DNA from 3 places in the Peribacillus sp. NPDC097895 genome. Region 2 is predicted to be linked to each of the others. Evidence: riboswitches for the same ligand, from Rfam matches in the RefSeq annotation. Region 2 holds a riboswitch; each other region holds the start of a gene.
The links. A riboswitch is a leader RNA that binds a small molecule or an ion and turns the genes downstream of it on or off. The one in region 2 is predicted to bind S-adenosylmethionine.

Region 1 (7,675 bases), on a different contig from region 2:
CGTTGTCTGCTTTGAAAGCACTGATCGGTGCAATTTGCTTATCAGTGATAAGTCTGTTCCAATCAAAGAAAAACTACACAACCAATACAAAAAAAATTTTTTGGATTGCTAGTATTGTCCTATTGCCAATGGTATTCCTTTTTGAAAAGCCATTACAAAGCGATATCAATAATTAACAAATAATGTATATTATCTTTTTAGGTATATTCCATGCAGGAATTGTCTATATGCTGTATACTCTCTTAATTCAAGAAGAGGGAGCATTATTTGCCTCTTTTAGCAACTATATTAGCCCGGTTATTGGTGTAATTTTAGGCTATATTATTTTAAAAGATCCATTATTTTTGCAGCATAAGATTGGCATATTAATCATTCTTTTAGCACTTTTGTTTTCGAATCCTGATATTTTTAGAAAATGGGCTAGAAAGGATAATTAATAGAGAATATCCTTGTGTATAATGTGCTTTTGTTCTATAAAAAATCTCTAAACTAAAGTTAATCGGAACAGAAAATAATCTTAAATATTTAAAATTAGGATATTCAACAATCTGGCGCGATTGTTGAACAAGAAGTAAAAGGGTGATACATATTATACATGACTAATATGTATCACCCTTTATTTTTTATGACTTTTTACGATTTAGGTCTTGATAAGGAGATTCCCCATCGTTTTTTTAGTTCATGGATTTGCTTGCATGGTTTGTAAGGATTTCAAGGTTTTCCATGGCGGCTGTCACTTTTTCCTGGCTAATATCAGGGAATAGAAGATGAATGCCTTCCCCTTCTTGGACAGAGATGGCTGCAATTTGTTGAAGTTCCGCTCTGTCTTCAATCTTCAGACCTATATCAGATAATGTCATCGGCAGTTTAAGTGACTTGTATAATGGCAGTAAATGTTGGATTTCTGAGAATTTCCCTTCTAACATTAGCTGGACTAAAATGCCATATGCCACTTTTTCCCCGTGAAGCAAATGATGTGTTTGCGTGATGGAAGTCATGCCATTATGAATGGAGTGGGCACCGGCAATACGCAGGAACTGGTCACCGAAGCCACCAACTAGACCGCTTGTGACGATATTCGTTTCAATCACATGCTTTAGTGCATCTGTCCATTTACCCTTTTTTAAATCTTCGAGGGCTTCCTCGCCATATGTCAATAAAACTTCCTGGCATTGCCTTGCGGCTATGTGCGCCAATTCAATACAGACAGACTTGGTGGCTAGTTTTTCCACGAGTGCATTGCCTTCATACCATTTCGCCAATGTATCACCGATTCCAGCCCGTAAATAGGCAATGGGGGAATCCAATAGTATTCCTGGCTCGATAAGTAACATCCAGGCGCTTCTTTCATGAATGTCATAACGAACATATGAACCATCATTATCATATATGACACTTAGAGGTGTCCATGCAGCGCAGGTGGAAGCCAGAGTTGGAATGAGGATGATATCCTTATGAATCGAGTTTCCGGCCGATTTGGCGAGGTCGAGCAGCTTACCGCCGCCGATGCCGATTATTGCATCCACACCTAATTGAAGAGCAGCCTTCCTGACGCGTTCAATTTCTGAGTCACTGCATTCCCCACTGTATGTGAAGAAGGCGGTTTCAATATTTATTAATGAAGGAAAAAAGGGTTGAGCAGCTTTCCATGATTTTTCTCCATGAATAATGAGTACTTTGCTTATGTTCCCTTTACTCAGTTTTGCTTCCAGGGTGTCAAGAATATTTGCCCTGCAGGCATAATAGGCGGGGCCGCTGCGGACTTCCAGTAGGGTATTCATATTTATTCTCCTTAATGTTTAGGCCTGTTCCCAGAAAAGGGAAACAGGCCTCGAATATTGTGGTTTATTGATCACTTCATCCAAGCTGGTTTTCCGAAACCGGTAAATTTGCTATCAATCACTTTTTCAAATTCGTCGGATTCTACTACGGATTTTATATCCTTGGCAAATTGAGCGTCAACATCCTTTGTATTCACTGCGACAACGTTTCGATACATATCCGGCATATTTTCTAAAACAAGGGCATCCTGGAGTTCCATTTTCGCTGCAAGAGCGAAGTTGCCTGGTACCGCAGATAGGTCAACACTGTCTGTTGCCCGTGGCAATTGAGCGGATTCCAATGGCTTGAATTGGATGTTTTTTGGATTTTTCGTTACATCTTTTTCAGATATTTTTAAAGGATCGACATTTGGATCGACTTCAATTAGCTTTTCATCCACCAGTACTTTTAGTGCACGTGCGAGGTTTACTGGATCATTAGGCACTGCCAGGGATGCACCGTCTTTAATTTCTTTCAGTGTTTTATATTTGTTTGAGTATATCCCCATTGGTGCTGTAGGAACTATGATAAGGTCAGAAAGCTCTAAATCATTTTCTTTAGCGAAGTTATCCATATACACTTTATGCTGGAATAGGTTGGCATCGATCGAGTTGTTGCCAAGTGACTTATTCGGCTGGATATAGTCGGTGAATTCAACGATTTCTATTTTGTACCCGAGATCTTCCAAACCTGGTTTGATGGCTTCTTTAACCATGTCGGCGTAGGGCCCGGTAGTCGCCCCAATCTTCAATTCTTTTTTGTCTTCTGTTTTTGGTGATGCATCATCGCTTCCGCAAGCTGCCAAGCCAAGAGCGAGTGCACAGACTGATAATAATGAAGCTATTTTCTTCAAATGAAATTCCTCCTGAAATGTATTGAATCATTGAAAAAATGAGTGATTCTATCGTTTGTTCACTAAGTATGAAGCTTTGTCACCGACCATTTGAATGATTTGTACAAGGCAGATCAACACGACGATTGTCGTGATCATGACTGTGTTGTCATAACGGTAATATCCGTACCGGATGGCCAGATCCCCGATTCCCCCTCCGCCGATTGTCCCTGCCATTGCTGAGTAACCGATAAGTGAAATGGTCGTTAATGTAAGCCCTTGAATGATTCCCGGTCTTGCCTCTGGAAGAAGTACATCCTTAATGATCATCCATGGAGTGGCACCCACGGCAATGGCAGCTTCAATCACTCCTTTGTCTATTTCACGCAATGCCGATTCAACGATCCTTGCAAAAAAAGGTATCGCGGATACGGATAGGGAAACAGATGCCGCTTTTGGCCCAATCGTTGATCCAGTTAGCAGATCCGTTAAAGGAAGAAGAGCCACCAAGAGAATGATGAAAGGGATTGAACGGACTATATTGACTGCAAAGCCGAGAGATCGATTCACGACGATATTTTCAAAAAATAAATTCCTGGTCGTCGTAAACAGTAACACGCCAAGTGGCAAACCGATAAGAAGGGCTATCGCAAGGGAAATGCCGACCATATAAATCGTTTCAATAAAGGCTTTATTAAGATCCGGTAAAATATTGACGATGGATTCAAGCAGTGACATGTTTTAACACCTCCACAGAGCTGGAACGACTCTTTATATATTCCAATGCCGAATGAATTTGTTCGGCTTCACCAATTAATTCAATGATCAAGATCCCAAATGGGATATCCTGAATATACTCAATCTTACCGTGCAAGATATTACCCTTTACTGAATGGGATTGGAGAGTATCCGAAAGAATCGATTCACCGGCGGTTTGCCCTTCGAATTGAATTTTGATGATCGTTCCTTTACTCTCTTCAACCAAATGTGAGGGAAGTTCGAAATCCAGGACACTGCTAATGAATTGCTTCGTTAACTCCTCTTTAGGCTGTGAAAAGATCTCATATACGGAACCCTCTTCTATTACGCGGCCATCCTGCATGACGGCTACTCGGTGGCATAGTTCTTTGACCACTTCCATTTCATGTGTAATCAGCACGATGGTGATCCCTAGCTCCCGACTTATCTTTTTTAATAACTGTAAAATCGCTTTAGTCGTTGTAGGATCCAGGGCTGAAGTCGCTTCATCACATAATAGTACAGTAGGGTCATTGGCTAGAGCGCGTGCGATGCCTACCCGTTGCTTCTGGCCACCGCTAAGCTGGGCCGGGTAGGCATCTTTTTTATCACTGAGCCCAACGATCTCCAAAAGTTCCAATACACGTAACCTGATGGCAGCCTTCGATTGGCGTGCAGCCTTCAACGCGAAAGCAACATTTTCAAAAACGGTTTTGGAACTGACCAAAGAAAAGTGTTGAAATATCATTCCGATTTTTTGACGTTGTTTACGAAGCTCTTTGCTTGATAAAGTGGTTAAGTCAATCCCGTCAATGATGATATTTCCTCCTGTCGGACGTTCAAGCAAATTCAAGCAGCGGAGTAATGAGCTTTTTCCGGCTCCGCTGTAGCCGACAATTCCGTACACTTCCCCTTTTTGAATGGTCAAAGATACGTTATCCACTCCGATAACTCGGTTTTTTTTCGAGATGTATTCCTTTCGGACCGAACGGATTTCAATCATGAACCTTCCCCCTTAAACATAAAAAAACTGTCTCCATTATTCTGAAAGAGGCAGCGAAATTATATCTCGTCTTATCTTTCAGAATGCAATCATTCTGCAGGAAGTGGCACCGTTCCCGATCGGGGCGGTTGCCGGACATCACAGGGCCTGATCCCTCCGTCACTCTTGATAAGTAAATTATTATTATTTTGGAATATTTCAAGTTTTTTAATATAATCTATATTATTTGTTAATTTATCCATTGTCAATCGATTCTGTAATTTTAGAATAATTTTTTTGCCTGACCAAATGGTTATGATGCCATTTTCATATCTTTCCTTCCAGGTGGATTATTCCATTATTTCCTTGTCAAATGTGTAAAGAGATAATACATTTATTGTAATAATGTGAAAAAGATAAACTATTTTTACAATGATGGGGGAGGCAATGCATGATAGAAATCAAGACGGTAAATGATGTGGTTTGTGTGCACGGGACTCCAAGTGGGATCAAATCGGGGATGAGTGTCTATGTCTTTGTAACGGATGGTCTATTGATTGATACGGGCGCACAGATATTGTTGGAAGAACTTATTCCATTCTATGAGACTGCCGATTTCGATTTAGTGGCCCTTACGCATTATCATGAGGACCATACGGGGGGAGCAGCCTGGATAAAGGAACATAAACAGGTCCCGATATTTATTCATCCGATGTCGGTCGATGTTTGTGCGAGGGATGCTGAATATCCTGAATATCGCAAAAAATTTTGGGGGAAGAGAGACGCATTTAAAGCTGAGCCGCTAGGGAAGACCATTCATTCCCGTACCCAAACGTGGGAGCCGATTTTTACTCCTGGTCATGCAAAAGACCATATGGTGTTTTTGAATCACAGTAATGGCATGCTCTTTTCAGGTGATCTTTTCGTAACACCAAAAACAAAGCTTGTCCTAAGGGAAGAGTCAGTCCCGGTCATCATCGATTCCATAAAAAGATTACTCCAATATGACTTTAAGGATGTTTTTTGCTGTCATGCGGGGCATGTTCCCGAAGGAAAGGAAATGTTTCGAAAAAAACTGGATTATTTGGAAAACCTACGTGGTGAAATTTTGCGTTTACATGATCAAGGACTGACCGTTCATGAAATACAGCAAGTCGTTTTACCGAATCGCTATCCCCTTATCGAGAGATCTGACCATGAATGGGATTCGGAGCATATCATTACATCGATTTTAAACGAAAATGTTTTGAGTGCGAGGGAGAATGGGACTATTTGAATGCTATCCGTTTAACTGTCCGACTGCATGTTTTCTATTTGTCATTCAAGAACTTGAATGACTTATAAAAGTCGGATTTTATGTAGGGGGAATGCAGTGCAAGCATATTTTCTTGATACGGAGATGAACGGGATAAAGGGGCGGGTTCTCCATAAGAGAACCCACCATCGTTAGTTGTTGACATTGGGATCGGTTTCATCATAAAAATCATGTGCTTCCTCGATGTTTCGAAGATTAGCGACTTCATATACATTTCCGCCTGCCATTCCTTCATTGATGATACGGTCAATATCCAGGTAAACGGAGTCCTTGCCATCATATTCGGTATCTTTCAAAAATGTCATTTTTTCTTTATCCAAAATAAATCCCTCCTAACCTTTTCATTAGTTTTAGGCAAAGGAGGTTTTTTTATTCTGTTTAGGGATTTCATGAATGTAAAAGGGTGGGTTCATTCATTCATTCATATACATGGAAGACCATTAAGTCATGGATCATGCTTTTGAGTTTGGTTTCATCTGTTTCGGAAGGCGGGTTGGCTGTCCACTCGATGGATCCATCTTTATGATACAAAGCTTGGACTACCTGTTTGTTGAAGAAAAAGGAAATTTTCCATCCTGGCAGATTCTTATGCAGTGGTGCCCATTGAAAATGAGTGATCATATGTATTACCTCCATATATGCTGTCTCTCATTTAATTATAATGGAAAACGGCAGCTGGAGGTGTTATTTTATTGTCAGGTTGGAAAAAGTTAATTCAATGAAAAGATTTTTTAAATGTAAAAGCCGGTTGGCTTCAATTTCCTCTTCATCGAATTGCATGGGCTTTGAGTTCACTTCGTATATGAAGAGCGAGCCCGATTCATCTTCGCCTATATCAATGGAAAACTCTCCAAGAAATCCGATTTTTTTTGAAAGAATCTCTCCGCATTTTTGAGCAATATTCGCCAAGTTTAGATCCAAACTTCTTGATTGGAGGCTTTGATAGGGGAAAAGCTTACCCCCTCTCGGAGTGTGGGTAGTGATTTCCTGTGTTTGTGACATCCTTACAGCTTTGCCAGTCACATTATAAAATCCCTTTTCATAATGGACGAGAATCCGGTAATCGTAACGATGACCAAGAAGTTTTTTTGGTATGATCGCTCGTTGAGCAAGGTAGCTTCTTTTTAATAAATCCCTTTTTTTTGTTTCCCAGAATGAAGTGAAATCCGGAAAGGATTCACCATGTTTTAGGCTATTGAACAAAAGTGTACCATCAGGATTTTTGATGATGGTGTAAATGCCCTTCCCTTGGCTTCCTTTGCAAGGTTTTAGGTATATATGCTTGTGGGCCTCCAGGAAAGCATTAAGGCATTCGCCGTTTCGCAGCAATGTCGTGGGCGGAAGGTGATTGGAAAGGAATTCATCTTCCTTTAATGCTTCAAACATTACATATTTATCTAAAAAACAGGGATTGAATAGAATCATTCGGTGCTCTTTGATGTGGTTGATGATCCGTTCGAATTCACCGGATGACTCGTAGCGCCTCGATGGAATCCGGTTATAGACAATGTCAGGGAGCGGCATCCTGCACTCGATCCACTTGTTTGTTTCGGAGGAAAAGACATATCCTCTCAATGACTCCGAATGAAGGGCGTTTCCTGTGAATGCATAGGTCAAAATTCCATGTTTCGATAAATATAACGATAAATCCCGAAAAAGGGTCAAGTTTCCTCCTAAACCTGATTCCCTTTTGGGATTGAAAGAAGTCAATATCCCAACGACGAGCATCCTGGAAACGGGAAATATCGTGATTGGTAATAGTGTTTGATTCAAATGGTCCTTTTTATAGCGGATTTCTTCCGCGGCAGCGCCGGCGAATAGTTCTCCATTCTCTTGGGTGTGGTACCAAGATTCAGAGGGGATATCGTAAAAAATATTCATCGCTGCACACTGATGGCATTTGTAATCGTCTGTTCCGTAAGATAAATGGCGTAATCCAGGCTAAGCTTTCGGGTTAACAATTCAAAATCCTTGAGTTTTGGATGTG
Region 2 (7,675 bases):
GTTGTATCCACGGTAATATTGCTCAATCGCTTCAATCACTGCAGCCGGTTTTTGGGAGGTTGCAGCACTATCTAAATAAACTAATGGCTGACCGTTGACTTCTTGATCTAATATCGGAAAAAGCTTACGAATTTCGTATGGGTTCATTACTGTACTTTCCTTTCAATGACCGCTACTAATTGTTTTTTAACTCCCTCAATAGGAAGCTGGTTAACAACTGGGGCCAAGAATCCGTGAATGACAAGTCTTTCTGCTTCTTTCTTCGTAATACCACGGCTCATTAAATAATACAGTTGAAGCGGGTCAACACGACCTACAGAAGCGGCGTGACCAGCCGTTACATCATCTTCATCAATTAAAAGGATTGGATTGGCATCTCCGCGTGCTTTTTCACTTAACATCAGTACGCGTGATTCTTGTTCGGCATTGGCCTTTGTAGCACCATACTCTATTTTTCCAATTCCATTAAAAATGGATGATGCCGCGTCTTTCATGACACCGTGCTTAAGGATATAGCCCTCAGAGCGTTTGCCATAATGAATGATCGCTGTCGTAAAGTTTTGTTTTTGTTCCCCGCGACCGACTACAACGGTTTTAGTATCACCGTGCGAGCCATCGCCCATTAGATATGTTGTGTTATCTGAAATCGTATTTCCATCGTTCATCAGGCCAAGTGCCCACTCAATACGAGCGTCACGTCCTGCCACCCCACGGCGGTTAACGTAAGTCGTAAAGCCTTTTGAAAGGGTATCGACCGCCCCGTATTCCACTTTTGCATTTGCATTCGCAAATACTTCAGTTACGATGTTGGCAATCCCTTCGTTAGACTCAACAGTCGAGAAATAGTTCTCTACATATGTGACAGAGCTATTATCTTCCGCTACGATCAATACATGGTTGAAAAGTGTAGTATCTGGATTATCCAATAGGAATACCGATTGAATCGGCTCTTTGACTTCTACATTTTTCGGAACATAAAGGAATGCTCCCCCATTAACCAATGCAGCATGTAGTGCTGTTAAACGATGCTCATCTATTTTAACTCCGTCTTTCATGAAATATTTTTGCACAAGCTCAGCATGGTCACGAGCCGCTGTTAAAATATCCGTAAAAATGACGCCTTGTTCTTTCACATTTGCTGACAGATTGATATGCGCCGGCGTATTGTTGCGTTGAATGTATAAGTTTCCATTTTCTTCAATGATGGATTTAATTTCTTCCGGAAGCTCTTCTATAGAGGCAAAAGCTTCACTTTCAACCGCATGGGTCTTGAAAGAAGTAAAATTCCATTTGTCAATTTTCGTTTTATCCGGCTTTGGCATAGGGAGCTTTTCAAATTCAGAAAACGCTTGAATCCGTAGCTCTGAAAGCCAAGCAGGCTCGTTATTTTTAGTTGAATAAGAGCTTATATCCTCTTGTTCAAACGGTAATTTCGTTTCTGTAGTCATTGCAAATCCTCCTACTTACGCTTCTTCGCCAACAGTTTCGTCTTCAATGCCCAATTCTTGTTTGATCCAATCATAACCTTCCGCTTCCAAGCGGGCAGCAAGTTCAGGACCACCTGATTTAACGACACGTCCTTGCATCATAACATGTACATAGTCAGGAGTGATGTAATTCAATAGACGTTGGTAGTGAGTGATGATCAAGCACCCAAAGTCTTCTCCGCGCATTTCATTGATTCCTTTTGAAACGACTTTAAGTGCATCGATATCAAGCCCTGAATCAATCTCATCTAAAATTGCAATTTTAGGTTGAATCATCATTAATTGAAGAATCTCGTTACGTTTTTTCTCTCCGCCGGAAAAACCTTCATTTAAATAGCGTTGTGCCATATCTTCATCCATCTCAAGAAATTCCATTTTTTGGTCCATTTGACGAATGAATTTCATTAATGAAATTTCATCGCCTTCTTCACGGCGTGCATTAATGGAAGAACGTAAGAAGTCGGCGTTTGTAACACCACTGATTTCACTTGGATATTGCATAGCAAGGAATAGACCGACACGAGCACGCTCGTCGACTTCCATTTCCAAAACGTCTTCACCATCGAATGTGATGCTTCCGCTTGTTACTTCATATTTTGGGTGACCCATGATTGCTGATGATAAAGTTGATTTACCAGTTCCATTAGGTCCCATGATCGCATGGATTTCTCCACCTTTAACTTCAAGGTTAACCCCTTTTAAAATCTCTTTACCTTCAATAGATACGTGAAGATCTTTAACCGTTAATGTAGAAGCTGACATAATAATACCTCCGTGAACTAATTCCTATTTTATTACCAGAAAGTAAAGATTACTTTCTTTACTATAATTTTCGTAAAAGCATTCTCACTTTATTCTCATTCCAATTTTATAACAAATCCAATTTAGAATCAACTAATATAGATAGGGGTTTCTATTTCTTACATGGTGAAAACCTGTCCCATTCTAATAATACTAACAGTTATAGCCAACATACAGCATATTAAGCCTTATTTAGCTTTTGTTAAAATTATCTTATTATTCGGCAAATCTTCGTTGCTTATTATTATATGTTCAAAAGATTTGATTGGAAGGTATGAACGTTTCACTTTGAAAAGAAAAAAATCGGACTGTTTGGCGTTATGTAAGATAATCCAATAAGGAAACCCTTATTTTCTGGACCACTTATCATTTTACCTCTACAGACCGATCTTTTAAAGAACTCTTTTATATGCTTAGCCGTGAATTTTACGTTGTAGGTCTAGGACCATTTTGTTGCACTTTTCATGTTCCCTATCTCGTTCTTTCTCAACCTCAATACGGAGGTCTAAGTTTCTACTGTACTCACTGTAGCCAATCCCATGTGAAGACTGCATCGCCTTTTCCATTTCGCTTGTTACATTTAACTCTAGAGTATTGATAGTGAACCATCCTTTCAAATTTGTGTTTCATTTTATTTCTTTCTTTAACCTTTTACCCTACTATTCACACTTTAAACATAAAAAACCGACCCGAATTAAATCAGGCCTCTGACTGTAGACAAACTGGATGATAATTGAGTTTGTCTACAGTTTTTTTAGGATTTTAAAATTTGAACGTTACTTGGAACGTAGGGCACTCGCTTTTGCCGCAGGAGTCTCGTACCTTCCGTTCCAATCCACTAAGACTAAACAATTAAATAGAACCACTTTTGCCTACAGTCTTTTTTCGTTTCATGCGTAAAACGATTGAAGAAGTTGAAAACAACATGATACCGTTGGTTTTAGGTTACGGTTCCCATGATCAAGCGCCTTACTTCTCACTTCTCTATGTTATGTGAAAGATGAACGAACAAAACAGTTTTCCTATTCATTTCATGCGGCAGCAGACCGTAACGGATTTGTATTTGGGACGATAGTAACAACCGGAAATACGCATGATAGTCGTATCTTAGAGCATCTGATTGAACAAGTTATTGAAAAAGTTGGAAAACCTGATTGAAGCTGTTGCCGCAGATGCAACTTACAAAACACCAGCCTAACCCTATACACCTCCTCGAACAAAAGAAGGATACTTCCGCAATCATGACATGTGTAATATGAACGTTTTGATTGTTATCTCTGCCCATCGGCAGGATTTTAAAGCACTCAACAACAAATACAGAGGGCATCGAAAGTACAAATCGCTTTAAGTGCTTCAAATCCAATAAAAAATCAAAAAGGTTTCGGAATGTGACCATTCCGAAACCTTTTTGTCTACAAACTGCGATCGAATTAAATCAGGCCATTCTTGAATCATTTATCCGCTGGTACAACCGCACCTTTGTATTCCTCAAGGATGAAATCTTTGATTTCTTTAGAATGCAATACTTCTACAAGAGCTTTGATTTCTTCTTTATTTTCATCGCCTTTATTTACAGCGATGACATTCACATAAGGTGATTCGGAATCTTCGATCGCAATTGAATCTTTCAATGGATTCAAGCCAGCGTCGATTGCATAGTTAGAGTTGATCAAAACAGCATCGCCTTCGCCGCTTTCATAGATTTTCGGAAGTAATGCCGCTTCATATTCAGCGTCGAATTTAAAGTTTTTCTTATTTTCAATGATGTCTTTCGTTGTAGCTGTCGTTTTATCGATGCCCTCTTTCAACTTGATGAGGCCATTCCTTTCCAACAGTGATAAAGCACGGCCATGGTCAGCGACAGAGCTGCTTAAAATGATCGTTGCTCCATCAGGAAGTTTATCGATGCTTTTATATTTTTGTGAATATAAACCGATAGGCTCGATGTGAATCCCGCCCGCATTGACGAAATCATATCCATTCTCTTTAATTGCCGACTCTAAGAAAGGTAAGTGTTGAAAATAGTTAGCATCCAATTCCTTATCATTCAATGCCTTATTCGGTAAAACATAGTCCTGGAATGTTTCGATTTCCAAATCGATGCCTTTTTCTTTAAGTATTGGCTTTGCTTTCTCAAGGATTTCAGCATGCGGAACATTTGATGCACCTACTACTAATTTCTTCGATTCTTTATCCGTATCGCTGCCACTTTTATCCTTTTCACTTCCACAAGCCGCCAAAGCGATCGATAACACTAAAATTAATGCAAATCCCAAAAACTTTTTCATTCAATTCATCTCCCTTTATCTTTTATCCAATTTAGATGTAATCATATCTCCAATAATTTGAATTATGAAGACGATAATTAGAATAACGATAGTCGCTACAAGAGTAACGTCATTGTGATTTCTTTGATAGCCGTCCAGATAGGCTAGATTACCAAGCCCTCCTGCACCGATGACACCAGCCATTGCTGTGTAGCCGACCAATGCAATCGATGTTACCGTAATCCCGGAAATAAGGGCCGGCATCGACTCTGGAAGCAGGACCTTCCAAATGATCGTGCTCGTTTTTGCCCCCATGGATTTGGCAGCTTCAATTACACCTTTATCGATTTCACGGAGGCCGATTTCAACCATGCGTGCATAAAATGGGGCCGCACCGATAATAAGTGCTGGCAGTGCAGCATTCTCACCAATCATGGAACCGACAAGTGCTTTAGTGAATGGAATGAGCAGCACGATCAAAATAAGAAACGGAATGGAACGGAATATATTAACGACAGCACTCATAACCACGTTAACCGTCCGGTTTTGCCACATATTCCCTTTCCCTGTCAAGAACAGGATCAACCCTAATAGTATGCCTATAAAAAAGGTAGCTACTACAGATATGCTTGTCATATATAGTGTTTCTTTCGTTGCTTCAATAATGTCTTCCCAATCCACATTCGGCAATAATTCTTCAAGCATGAGTAATCACCTCCACGCCTACCTGCTGTTCTTTAATGAATTCGATTGCGCGGAGCATTTCATCCTCTGTGCCATCAAGATGGATGAACAGCGTTCCATATGAACCGCTTCTGGTTTGGGATATCTTACCTTGAACGATATTAACGTCCAACTCGTAGTTACGTACGAGCTTGGTGATCAACGGGCTTTCGGCATGGTCCCCTACAAAGGTCAGTTGAATAACTTTACCTGCAGGAAAGCGTTCGAGTAAATGGTCCATTGTTTCTTTCGTTTCTTCCGGTTCCGTTACCTGTTGCACGAAACGCTTTGTCATTTGTTCTTTAGGATTCTTGAAAACATCCAGGACAGGTCCCTGTTCAACAACTTGCCCGCTTTCCATCACAGCCACACGGTGACAGATTTTACGTATTACATGCATCTCATGTGTTATCAACACAATCGTTAGCCCAAGGCGCTGATTGATGTCAACAAGCAATTCAAGTATGGAGTCAGTAGTCTGTGGATCTAAAGCAGAAGTCGCTTCATCACATAGCAGCACTTTAGGATCATTGGCAAGAGCCCTGGCTATTCCCACCCTTTGCTTTTGCCCACCGCTCAATTGCGATGGATACGCCTTTTCCCTGCCTTCCAGTCCGACTAACTTGATTAATTCGTTCACACGTTTGGTGCGTTCATATTTCGAAACTCCTGCAATTTCCAACGGAAAGGAAATGTTCTCTTGGACGGTCCTGGACCATAATAGATTGAAATGTTGGAAAATCATGCTGATTTCTTGACGGGCCATACGAAGCTTTGCCCCATTTATCTTAGAAATTTCCTTATCAGCCACCACAACGGATCCCTCCGTGGGCGTTTCCAAGCCATTGAGCATTCTGATCAAAGTACTTTTCCCAGCTCCACTGTAGCCAATAATACCGAAAATCTCGCCTTTATTTATTTCAACATTTACATTATTTACAGCCTTGATCGTCTCACTGCTTCCTTTTCCTGTTCGAAACAGCTTACTGACATTAGTCAATGTAATCATTAATACTCACCTCTTTATCCAATAAAACCTATGAACTTAGTTGATTTCTCTACATAATTAGTTTGTGCTTTTACCAATTTCACTGCCCATGCAAAGGTTTCCCCAATATGGAATAGAAAAAACCTTTCTGCATGAGCAGAAAGGCAGGTAAAAAGATTGGCCTTCCTCTCATCTTCCAAAGTGATTAAACTTTGTGTGAATTGGCACCTTTCCAAGGAAATCTCCTTGTCGGTTGCCGGGTTTCATCGGGCACATCCCTCCACCTCTCTTGATAAGAGCTAATATATAGAATATTTTGTACATCATTAAGTTCTTTAGTATGGTGAAATTTTATCATAGATAAAAAAGGAGTGCAATGTATAATATTTCTATAATAATATGAACTTGTCTTTTCCTTAAATCGTTTTAGAAGCCAAGGAGACGATATTCGTTGCTTTTTCAATTGCCTGCTCTAAATCTTCAATTAAATCCTCAACATTTTCTATCCCAATGGATAGGCGGACTTGATCAGCACTCACACCCGCTTTCGCCAGACCTGCATCATTCAATTGTTGATGGGTCGTGCTGGCGGGATGGATGATTAAACTCTTAGCATCCCCAACATTCGCTACATGGGACCATAATTCAACCGAATTGATAAGTTTCGCTCCGGCCTCACGGTCACCTTGTATTCCAAAGGTCACAACCGATCCTGCTCCCTTAGGCAAGTATTTATCTGCAAGGGCTTTATCCGGATGATCCTCATTAGCAGGATATGAAACCCAGGTCACGGCCGGATGATTTTTCAAATATTGAATGACAGACTTGGTGTTCGAGATATGCTCTTTCATTCTTACATGCAGCGTTTCAAGTCCAAGCGTAAACTGAAATGCACTTTGGGCACTTAACGCAGGGCCTAAATCACGAAGTAATTGCACTCGGGCTTTTGTAATAAAAGCAGCGGGTCCCACTGCCTCCGAATATACGAGATCATCGTAGCTTGGATCAGGCTCGGTAAAGCCAGGGTAGTTTGGCGAGTTCCAGTCGAACTTCCCTCCATCCACAATGACACCGCCTAATGTCGTCCCATTTCCCAATAGCCATTTTGTAGCAGAATGGATGACAATATCCGCTCCAAAATCAATGGGTCTGCAAAGATATGGTGTAGCGAAGGTATTATCGATAATTAAAGGTATGCCGGCATCGTGGGCGATATCCGCTACCGCTTCGATATCTAGGACTCTCAAGCTTGGATTTCCAATTGTTTCGGCAAATATGGCTTTTGTTCTTGGCGTAATCGCCCTTTTAAAATTTTCAGGGTCATCAGGGGAGACGAATTTCACTTTAATCCCATATTTAGGGAGAGTATTCTCAAAAAGATTATACGTACCACCATACAATGTAGAGGC
Region 3 (7,675 bases), on a different contig from region 2:
ACATACAAACGATTCTCCTCCACTCCTTGCAGAACGGTCAAGGGGCTTTTACCTACCTTGACGATATCCTGCTCCTCCCCTTCATCATTAAAAAAGTATATGGAGTGATTCGATTGATTGACCGCCACGATGCTTTTTCCATCATGCAACAACTGCATATTGACGATTCCTTTCCCTACTTCCCAACTGTTAATCAGTTTTCCAGCTGATAAAGAATACGCCTGGACTTTCTCCATCTCTTTCCCATAAATCAAGATAGTATCTTTATCTGCCAGTAGCAACGCACCGGTAAATGGTTCTGAAATATCCCATGTGGCAAAAGAATGATAGTTTTCATCTATGAAAGTAAGGGAAGTATCCTTGATATTGACGGTCGCCAAGAAAGATTCACCTTTGTTTATTTTAGTAAAAGTATTACTGCTAGTACATCCAGTAAGCAGTAAGACGGCAAGTAAAAGCGCAATGCTCCACTTCATATTTTTAGCTCCTTATTCATTAAATAACTAGTTTTATAAAATTTTAACAATGAGTTGTGAAAAAAGTATGAAGCGGGTAAGAAAATTTGCCAACAGCGTTCGCAATGTCTGAATGGCGATCATAATCTTTCCAGTTCAGTGACATAGGCCATGGCGATGGCGGTTTTCATCTCGTTAGAAAGTGAAGATTGCATCACACGTTTAATGCTGAGGTAAAACTTCTCCAAGACTGGTTTACGGGCACGGGGATGTGCATTTTCATCCAAAAGCTCACGACGGATGAGTTCAGATAACACTTCCCTTCCGCCTCCATCCGTCACCTTGCGATTATTCCATATACTTAAATAAGCCTCCAACAATTCTTCTTGCATTTCTGTTTCTTTCATTTTATCCCTTCCATCCATTACTAATTTATACATATTATGAATCAACCTTGTAAAGACTATCTTAATAATACGATTACGCTTTTAAAAATTCAAAAGGGAGTGAGTACAATGTCTCAAGTATACCGCTGTCCAAATTGCCGAACAAATAAATCTCGCTTCAATCTCATTCAGCAAGTAGCAACCCCCATTAAAAAGGATCCGCAATCCGGTGAGATCGTTGAACAATATTCGAACGATTCCCTTCAGCCATTCCATCTAGCATATAATGGTCCTGAAGTTCGGGTTCAATGTGCTGCTTGCGGATTAATAGAAGACGAAAAGACATTTGCCGCCTTTGGAATGCAGCAATAAAAATGGTCAGACCCAGTAATGGGTCTGACCACTTTTTCAATCTTTTCCCACAAACTTTTTAGCCCGGTCTATGGCAATTGGAATGGCCTTTCCATCCTCATATCCTTCTTCCAACATTGCATTTGCAATTTCAATAGCCTTTTCCCTGACATCTTTATCTAAATTCTTCATTGAATCCGGGTAATCATTATTATTCCATGGCATGTATACCGCCTCCTTAGAAAGTCTCTTTTATATTTCCCTTCATAAATAGGCGGTAAACGTTATTGAGCCGCTTTCGCTTCCATAGCCTTCAACGTACTGATAATACTCTCCCTCTCCAACTTTTCACCGATTATGACGATATTCAATGGCATTTTTATCATTTCGTTCATATACATCGGCATTCCGTATGAGTATTGGAATAAATGAGGGTATTGGGAATGGGTAAAGGAAATGTATCCTTTCATTCTATAGACCGTTTCCGGAAGAGACCTAAGCCAATCTTCAAAGTCAGTTTGTTCCACAGCTCCTTCAAAAGTATGAACGACTGCAGATAGATGCAAATGGTCGTGGACATTAAGCTTTTGAACTCCCTTTTGTTTTTTTCGTTGCATTTGTTGCAGCGATGCCAAGGAAACGGCTGCATACTCTGTCAATAAACATACAGCATCCGTATTCAGCGCCTGAATCGTATAAATCAGCTGTGCGGCTTCCATCTCACTAACTAAATCCGCTTTATTCAATAATATGAAATCGGCATGGTGAATTTGTTCAGCAAGCAACTGCCGCAGCTGCGGCGAGAGCTCTTCCCGATCGCGCCACCTTAATAAATCGACAACTGTTATTATCCCTTTATATTCTAGCCTTTTAGCGAAAAGCGGCGACATGATACCATCCAGTACTTCAACAGGATGTGCAGCGCCTGTCGTTTCAATATAAACGGCGTCCAAGTCGTTTTCAGTTAACAATTCATGGAGCTGTACCTCCAACTTATCCTGAATGGTACAGCAAATGCACCCGTCAAACAGCTCCTTCAGAGGTACTTCATCCCCTATCAACCCACTGTCCACCGATACACTGCCGAGCTCATTTAAAAGGACGGCCACTTTTCTACCCGCTTCACTTTCCTGTTTTAATATATTTCGTAGAAGCGTCGTTTTCCCGCTGCCGAGAAAACCGCCTAATATGTATACTTCCGTTGTTTTCATTCGTATCTGCTCCTATGATCCTGATAAATTTGATTCCGTTAAATTCTATCATACTTATCCTTCTAAATCATTTGCCGGGACCACATAAAAAAACCAGCTCGTAAGCTGGTTTTCAACAATGACTCATGCTTGAACTTCGTCTTTTTCGTAAATTGGCACCCATCCCGCCGCTGTAACGAAAATCCGAACTGCAACGGTTTTCCTATCCTCGGCCAACGTGAAATAATGTCTTGTTGATTCTGGTACGCTAATTAGATCTCCTGGATTAAGCCGTACATCAAACCACTGTTTATCACTGCCTTCAATGGCAAAGATACTCGTTCCGCCTGCTATGAAACGCACTTCGTCATCCTCATGGTGATGTTCCTGCTTAAAGTTTTCAAGCATTTTATCCAGGTTTGGATTTGCATCGGATAATGTGATGATATCATGCGCTTTATAACCTCTTCTTTCCGAAATTTCCGCTATCTCAGATTGGAATGTTAAAAGGATTTCCTCCTTGTCAGCATCAGTTAGATCATACTTTTCTACAAGATGAGCAGGTAATTTCGAAATATCCCATTTCTCATATATTACACCTTGTGTTTCTAAAAAACTTTTTACCTGTTCACCGTTTTCAATAACCTCGTTTGTTTCATGGAATCTAATTGTCGCCATCATACATTCCTCCTCTATATTTTATCTTACAGAACCTGTAAGTGCCTGTTGTTGATTGAGCAAAAGTTGATATTGAAATAAAAATTCACAAGCTTCAAGTATTCTTTTTGCTTCGAGCCCGCTTTCACCCCAAACCGTTATACCATGATTACGGATGAGCACGGCGCCAGAGTCTTCTTCTACATGTGGCTTGAACTTTTCAGATAACAGCGGAATGTCAGCGTGGTTATATATGATTGGAATGCGCAACTCTGAATCTTCATCCCACTTACCAGTCGCTTTAATGATTTCATGATTCCGAAAAGTCACTTGACCTTCATCCCCGTACAATTCCGACATCACATTATTTTCCACTGTGTGGATATGGAGTACACAGTTCGCATTGGTTTTCCCGTAAATAACGGTATGAAGCAAAGTTTCGGCTGAAGGTCTTAACTCCATTTCTTCAACAGGGTTTCCTTTTAAATCCACCAGTAAAAAGTCCGAATCCGTTTGTTTTCGTTTATCTTTACCGCTTGCCGTAATATAAAAGAAAGGGCTTTTGGGTTCACGGATGGATAAATTCCCGCTTGTTCCCATGAACCAATCCCTTTCGGCCAGTTCTGCTTTAATCTCCGCCAATTCCAGCCATTCTTTACTATGTGTGTTCATGCCCATACCTCCTCCCGCTGCTTTAAAATGTCAATTACATCATAAAACGTTTCAAATCCTTGATGTGGGATTCCTTCTTTATTACATTTCTCAAGCAGAATGTCACGAGCAATGACAAAATCAGCCTTTTTTGCTGCTTCAAAATCAGTCACTGAATCTCCTATGACGAGTTTAAAATCAGACTCGCCGGCAATTTCCCTCATAATTGATGGCTTACAGCAGCCACAATCATTTTTACATTGGTCATCACAAGCATTGGGCCACTCAATATAGATCTTTTCCTTATCGAAGTAGGCATTATTGCAAAAAACGGAATCTTTGGGCAAGATATCATGTAAAAGAGGTTCAATAAAAAAATCCATGCCTCCGCTTACTATATATAAAGGAATGTTAGCCTGTTTCGTATACTCAACGAATTCATAAAACCCTGGCCGAATGCCAGCTGTGTCTGTTACATATTGAATAATGTCATCCTTCAAGTCACTGTCAAGCAAAGAAAACATATCGCCTACCCCAGAGGATATACTGATTTTTTGTTGAAGAACCCCATCTTTCAACTCTTCCCATTCTGGAGGCGCAAATTTTTTCATGATAGAAATGATATTATCTGTGTTGGTGATCGTACCGTCAAAATCACAAAAGATGATCGGTTTCATTATTTCTTATAAGCCTCCCCATAAAACAAGAGCTTTTTTTAGTGTTTCTTCCTCAGCCGCCGCTTCAGATAGGTCCTTTCCTGCTAGAACGGCTTCCACAGCAGAACGGAAAGCCTTGGCCCCGCCTTCTGCTCCGTCAGGGTGTCCGTGGATTCCACCTCCGGCATTGATTACACTGTCTATACCAAAATCCTTGATTAGGTCGGGAACCATGCCCGGATGTATGCCTGCAGAAGGAACAGGGAAGGCTTTTTTCCATGAAAGTTCATCTTTTGTCAGAGCTTTTGCAATGGCTAATGTCTCGTCTTTTTCAAGTGCGACATTTCCATAAGGGGATGGGAATAAGGATAAATCTGCACCTGAAAGCCTCACTAATTTACCAAGCAATAATGGATAGCCGATTCCATAAAAGGATGAAGAAGCCAACGCTCCGCTAAATGCGGGATGTGCCATGATCGGTAGCTTAATATGATCATGTTCACGCAAGGCTTGCATTACATCCAAACCATATGTATGAACGTTGAACAATAAAGCGTCAGCCCCCGCTTCAGCTGCTTGCTCCGCCTTTTCCAATAATTCAAATGTTTTCCCTGATAGATTGACAGCATATAAAGTTCGATGACCAGTGGTTTCATAGACTTCATTCAATATTCTTTTTCCGGTTTTAATTCGATCGATAAATGGAGTCTGTTCCTGGTCAAAGAGAATCTCGTCGTCTTTTACAAGATCGACACCTCCTAATGCCTGTTGCTTCAGTTGCTCATTATGGAATGTTAAATCCCGTCCTAACACACCTTTGAAAATACTCATCACCAGAGGTCGATTATATACATCAATCTTCTCTCTTATGCCTGCAATACCAAATTGCGGACCAGGAAAAGCTTTGTGAATATCACCGATAAAATCCAAGTCGATCAGTTTAATTTCACCGTCCAATGAAAGTTTGCCGAAGACCGTCGTGAGGATTGCTGGTAAATCATTAGAGAAATTCCCCGTTGGATAAGCAATTTTAATGAATGAACGGTACACCTTCCGATCAAAATAGCGGTTAGCCTTCTCTTCTTCAGCTAATGGTGTCACAGAGACGACACGTCCCTTATGCTTTTCCAGCTGCATCTGAACTAAATGGGGCAGGTCCGTCCATGTTCCCACAGTCAAACCCAAGGCAATGCTTTCTGCTTTTTTCTCATGATTTCCATCAAAATCATGAATTAAGTAAGTAGCGATTATCTCGCTCATCTGATCACTCCTATAACACGTTAGTAGAATCTCGAAGTCATTAACTTTAAATCCCAAAATGACAAAAGCCCCTTCACAATGAAGAGGCTTTAAAAAGCCATCTTCTTATCTCCCAGCCATTAGCTGCAAGAATTAGCACCGTGCCTTGTGGATTTCAAGAAAATCCGGCGATGAATTTCGCCCCATTTTACAATGGAATTACGGTCGGTTGCTGGGCTTCATAGGGCTAGTCCCTCCACCTGCTCAAAATAAGAAAACGCTGATATATAGTTATGTTCAAGTATCGAAAGATTAAGAATTTAGTTTGTATTCTGACAGGTAATCCGTACTTTGTCAATAGGTTTATGATTATTTAAAGGTGGATAACTTCTCCCCCCAGTTAAAATATGTTTAATGCGCGTATCCGTTCGACAGCCTCTTTAAGCCGTTCTTCGGAAGTAAGAAGCCCTACCCTGACGTACCCTTCGCCAAATTCACCAAATCCATTTCCAGCAGCTACAGCTACATGGGCATGCGTTAATAAATAGTCCGCAAAACTCTCTGAGGTAAACCCTTTTGGTATCTTGAGCCAGGCAAAAAAAGAGGCGTCCGGAGCTTCGACATCCCAGCCGATGGCCTGTAATCCCTCAATGAAAACATTCCTTCGCCCCTCGTATTTCTTCACAAGCTCCTCTACACAACTCTGCGAGTCAAGTAGAGCACTTGCCGCTGCTTCTTGTATCGCCGGGAAGAGACTCACATAAAGATGGTCTTGCAAAAGCTCAAGCGCTTCTATGACACTTTTATTCCCAACTGCGAAGCCGACTCTCCACCCTGCCATATTATATGTTTTCGATAGTGTATATATTTCAATTCCTATATCCTTCGCTCCCTCAGCTTGGAGAAAGCTTATCGGTTTTTTCCCTTCAAATCCTATCGCCCCATAAGCAAAATCGTGGACCACACAAATTGAATGCTCTTTTGCGCAGGAGACCGTTTCCTCAAAGAAACTTAAAGTTGCAGATGCACCAGTAGGATTATTCGGATAGTTCAAGAACATCATTTTTGCTTTATCAAGCACATCACTATGTATATCTTTGTAATCCGGAAGAAAACCATTTTCTTCTGTCAGCGGCATGAATTCCGTTTTTGCCTGAGCTAAAACAACACCGGAAAGATAATCAGGATAGCCGGGATCAGGAACCAGAATCGTATCCCCAGGATTCAATAAACATTGTGGCAATTCTACAAGTCCTGCCTTTCCACCAAAGAGAATCGCCACTTCGCTATTGGGATCGAGCTTGACCCCATATTCACGTTCATAAAAGACAGCGGCAGCATCTTTTAAATATTGATGTCCACGGAACGGTGAATATTTATGATTTATCGGTTTTTCAGCGGCTGCCTGCAAACTTTTCACAATATGCTCAGGTGTCGGCTGATCAGGATTCCCCTGACCTAAATTAATGACATCATGACCTTGTGCTGTAATCGCATTGACTTTTGCGACTAGAGAGGCAAAAAACTGCTTGGGCAGTTCCTGAAGCAGTCTTGATTTTTCAAATTGCAACATTTTTACACCTTCTCTGAAATTTCTTGAAATTCTAGTCACAAATGATATATGTTTATCCTCATCTTGTAAAGCATTTTTTACATGTGGAGGTTTTATACAAGCCGATATCGTTATTTTACCAGAGTTTTGGACAACCGAATACGGCTTGACCAGGTTAAATGAGATTGCCGATGAAAAGGCAGAATAAACCACTGGCGAAAAAACATGTGCAGGATTCATTATGACATCCGTTTCCCGGAATGGCAGCGAGCCTATACCGCACAGGGCGTAGAAGTTCTATTCATACCGCAGAATGGCTAAACCAAGGCTTGAAACACTTGAGGCCCCTATTGATTAGCCGTGCCATCGAAAATCAAGTATATGCTGTGGCCGTGAATCGTTCAGGTACGGATGTCAAAAATATATTTGCCGGACATTCCGATTATAGATCCATGGGGAGTTATCGTAAGTGAAGCCGGAGAAGAAAACGAACTGTTGACAGGCACGCTGGACTTCAAGAAAGTATTGGAAGGTCGCA

Region 1: it holds a riboswitch for S-adenosylmethionine, as region 2 does, so the genes downstream of both, ACQKMH_RS14395 (methionine ABC transporter ATP-binding protein) here and ACQKMH_RS17080 (methionine ABC transporter ATP-binding protein) in region 2, are expected to answer to the same signal.
Region 3: it holds a riboswitch for S-adenosylmethionine, as region 2 does, so the genes downstream of both, mtnW (2,3-diketo-5-methylthiopentyl-1-phosphate enolase) here and ACQKMH_RS17080 (methionine ABC transporter ATP-binding protein) in region 2, are expected to answer to the same signal.

The regions. Positions count from the first base shown of each region.
Region 1 is NZ_JBNNSH010000002.1:618,748-626,422, reverse strand. Features, by position in the region: gene ACQKMH_RS14415 (EamA family transporter) at 183-437, shown strand; gene ACQKMH_RS14410 (iron-containing alcohol dehydrogenase family protein) at 675-1,781, opposite strand; gene ACQKMH_RS14405 (MetQ/NlpA family ABC transporter substrate-binding protein) at 1,853-2,674, opposite strand; gene ACQKMH_RS14400 (methionine ABC transporter permease) at 2,723-3,391, opposite strand; gene ACQKMH_RS14395 (methionine ABC transporter ATP-binding protein) at 3,378-4,394, opposite strand; SAM riboswitch class I at 4,463-4,569, opposite strand; gene ACQKMH_RS14390 (MBL fold metallo-hydrolase) at 4,825-5,649, shown strand; gene ACQKMH_RS14385 (hypothetical protein) at 5,820-6,008, opposite strand; gene ACQKMH_RS14380 (YheE family protein) at 6,106-6,309, opposite strand; gene ACQKMH_RS14375 (YheC/YheD family protein) at 6,373-7,569, opposite strand; gene ACQKMH_RS14370 (YheC/YheD family protein) at 7,566-7,675, opposite strand, start outside.
Region 2 is NZ_JBNNSH010000003.1:150,407-158,081, forward strand. Features, by position in the region: gene ACQKMH_RS17050 (cysteine desulfurase) at 1-147, opposite strand, end outside; gene sufD (Fe-S cluster assembly protein SufD) at 147-1,448, opposite strand; gene sufC (Fe-S cluster assembly ATPase SufC) at 1,464-2,249, opposite strand; partial or broken gene ACQKMH_RS17065 (IS5/IS1182 family transposase) at 3,279-3,652, shown strand; gene ACQKMH_RS17070 (MetQ/NlpA family ABC transporter substrate-binding protein) at 3,740-4,576, opposite strand; gene ACQKMH_RS17075 (methionine ABC transporter permease) at 4,592-5,260, opposite strand; gene ACQKMH_RS17080 (methionine ABC transporter ATP-binding protein) at 5,253-6,287, opposite strand; SAM riboswitch class I at 6,453-6,565, opposite strand; gene ACQKMH_RS17085 (O-acetylhomoserine aminocarboxypropyltransferase/cysteine synthase family protein) at 6,683-7,675, opposite strand, start outside.
Region 3 is NZ_JBNNSH010000001.1:1,561,573-1,569,247, reverse strand. Features, by position in the region: gene ACQKMH_RS07595 (WD40 repeat domain-containing protein) at 1-476, opposite strand, end outside; gene ACQKMH_RS07590 (hypothetical protein) at 596-895, opposite strand; gene ACQKMH_RS07585 (hypothetical protein) at 971-1,213, shown strand; gene ACQKMH_RS07580 (hypothetical protein) at 1,250-1,417, opposite strand; gene ACQKMH_RS07575 (CobW family GTP-binding protein) at 1,477-2,403, opposite strand; gene ACQKMH_RS07570 (cupin domain-containing protein) at 2,527-3,060, opposite strand; gene ACQKMH_RS07565 (methylthioribulose 1-phosphate dehydratase) at 3,082-3,711, opposite strand; gene ACQKMH_RS07560 (2-hydroxy-3-keto-5-methylthiopentenyl-1-phosphate phosphatase) at 3,708-4,367, opposite strand; gene mtnW (2,3-diketo-5-methylthiopentyl-1-phosphate enolase) at 4,374-5,606, opposite strand; SAM riboswitch class I at 5,709-5,861, opposite strand; gene ACQKMH_RS07550 (pyridoxal phosphate-dependent aminotransferase) at 5,986-7,158, opposite strand; gene ACQKMH_RS07545 (hypothetical protein) at 7,549-7,675, shown strand, end outside.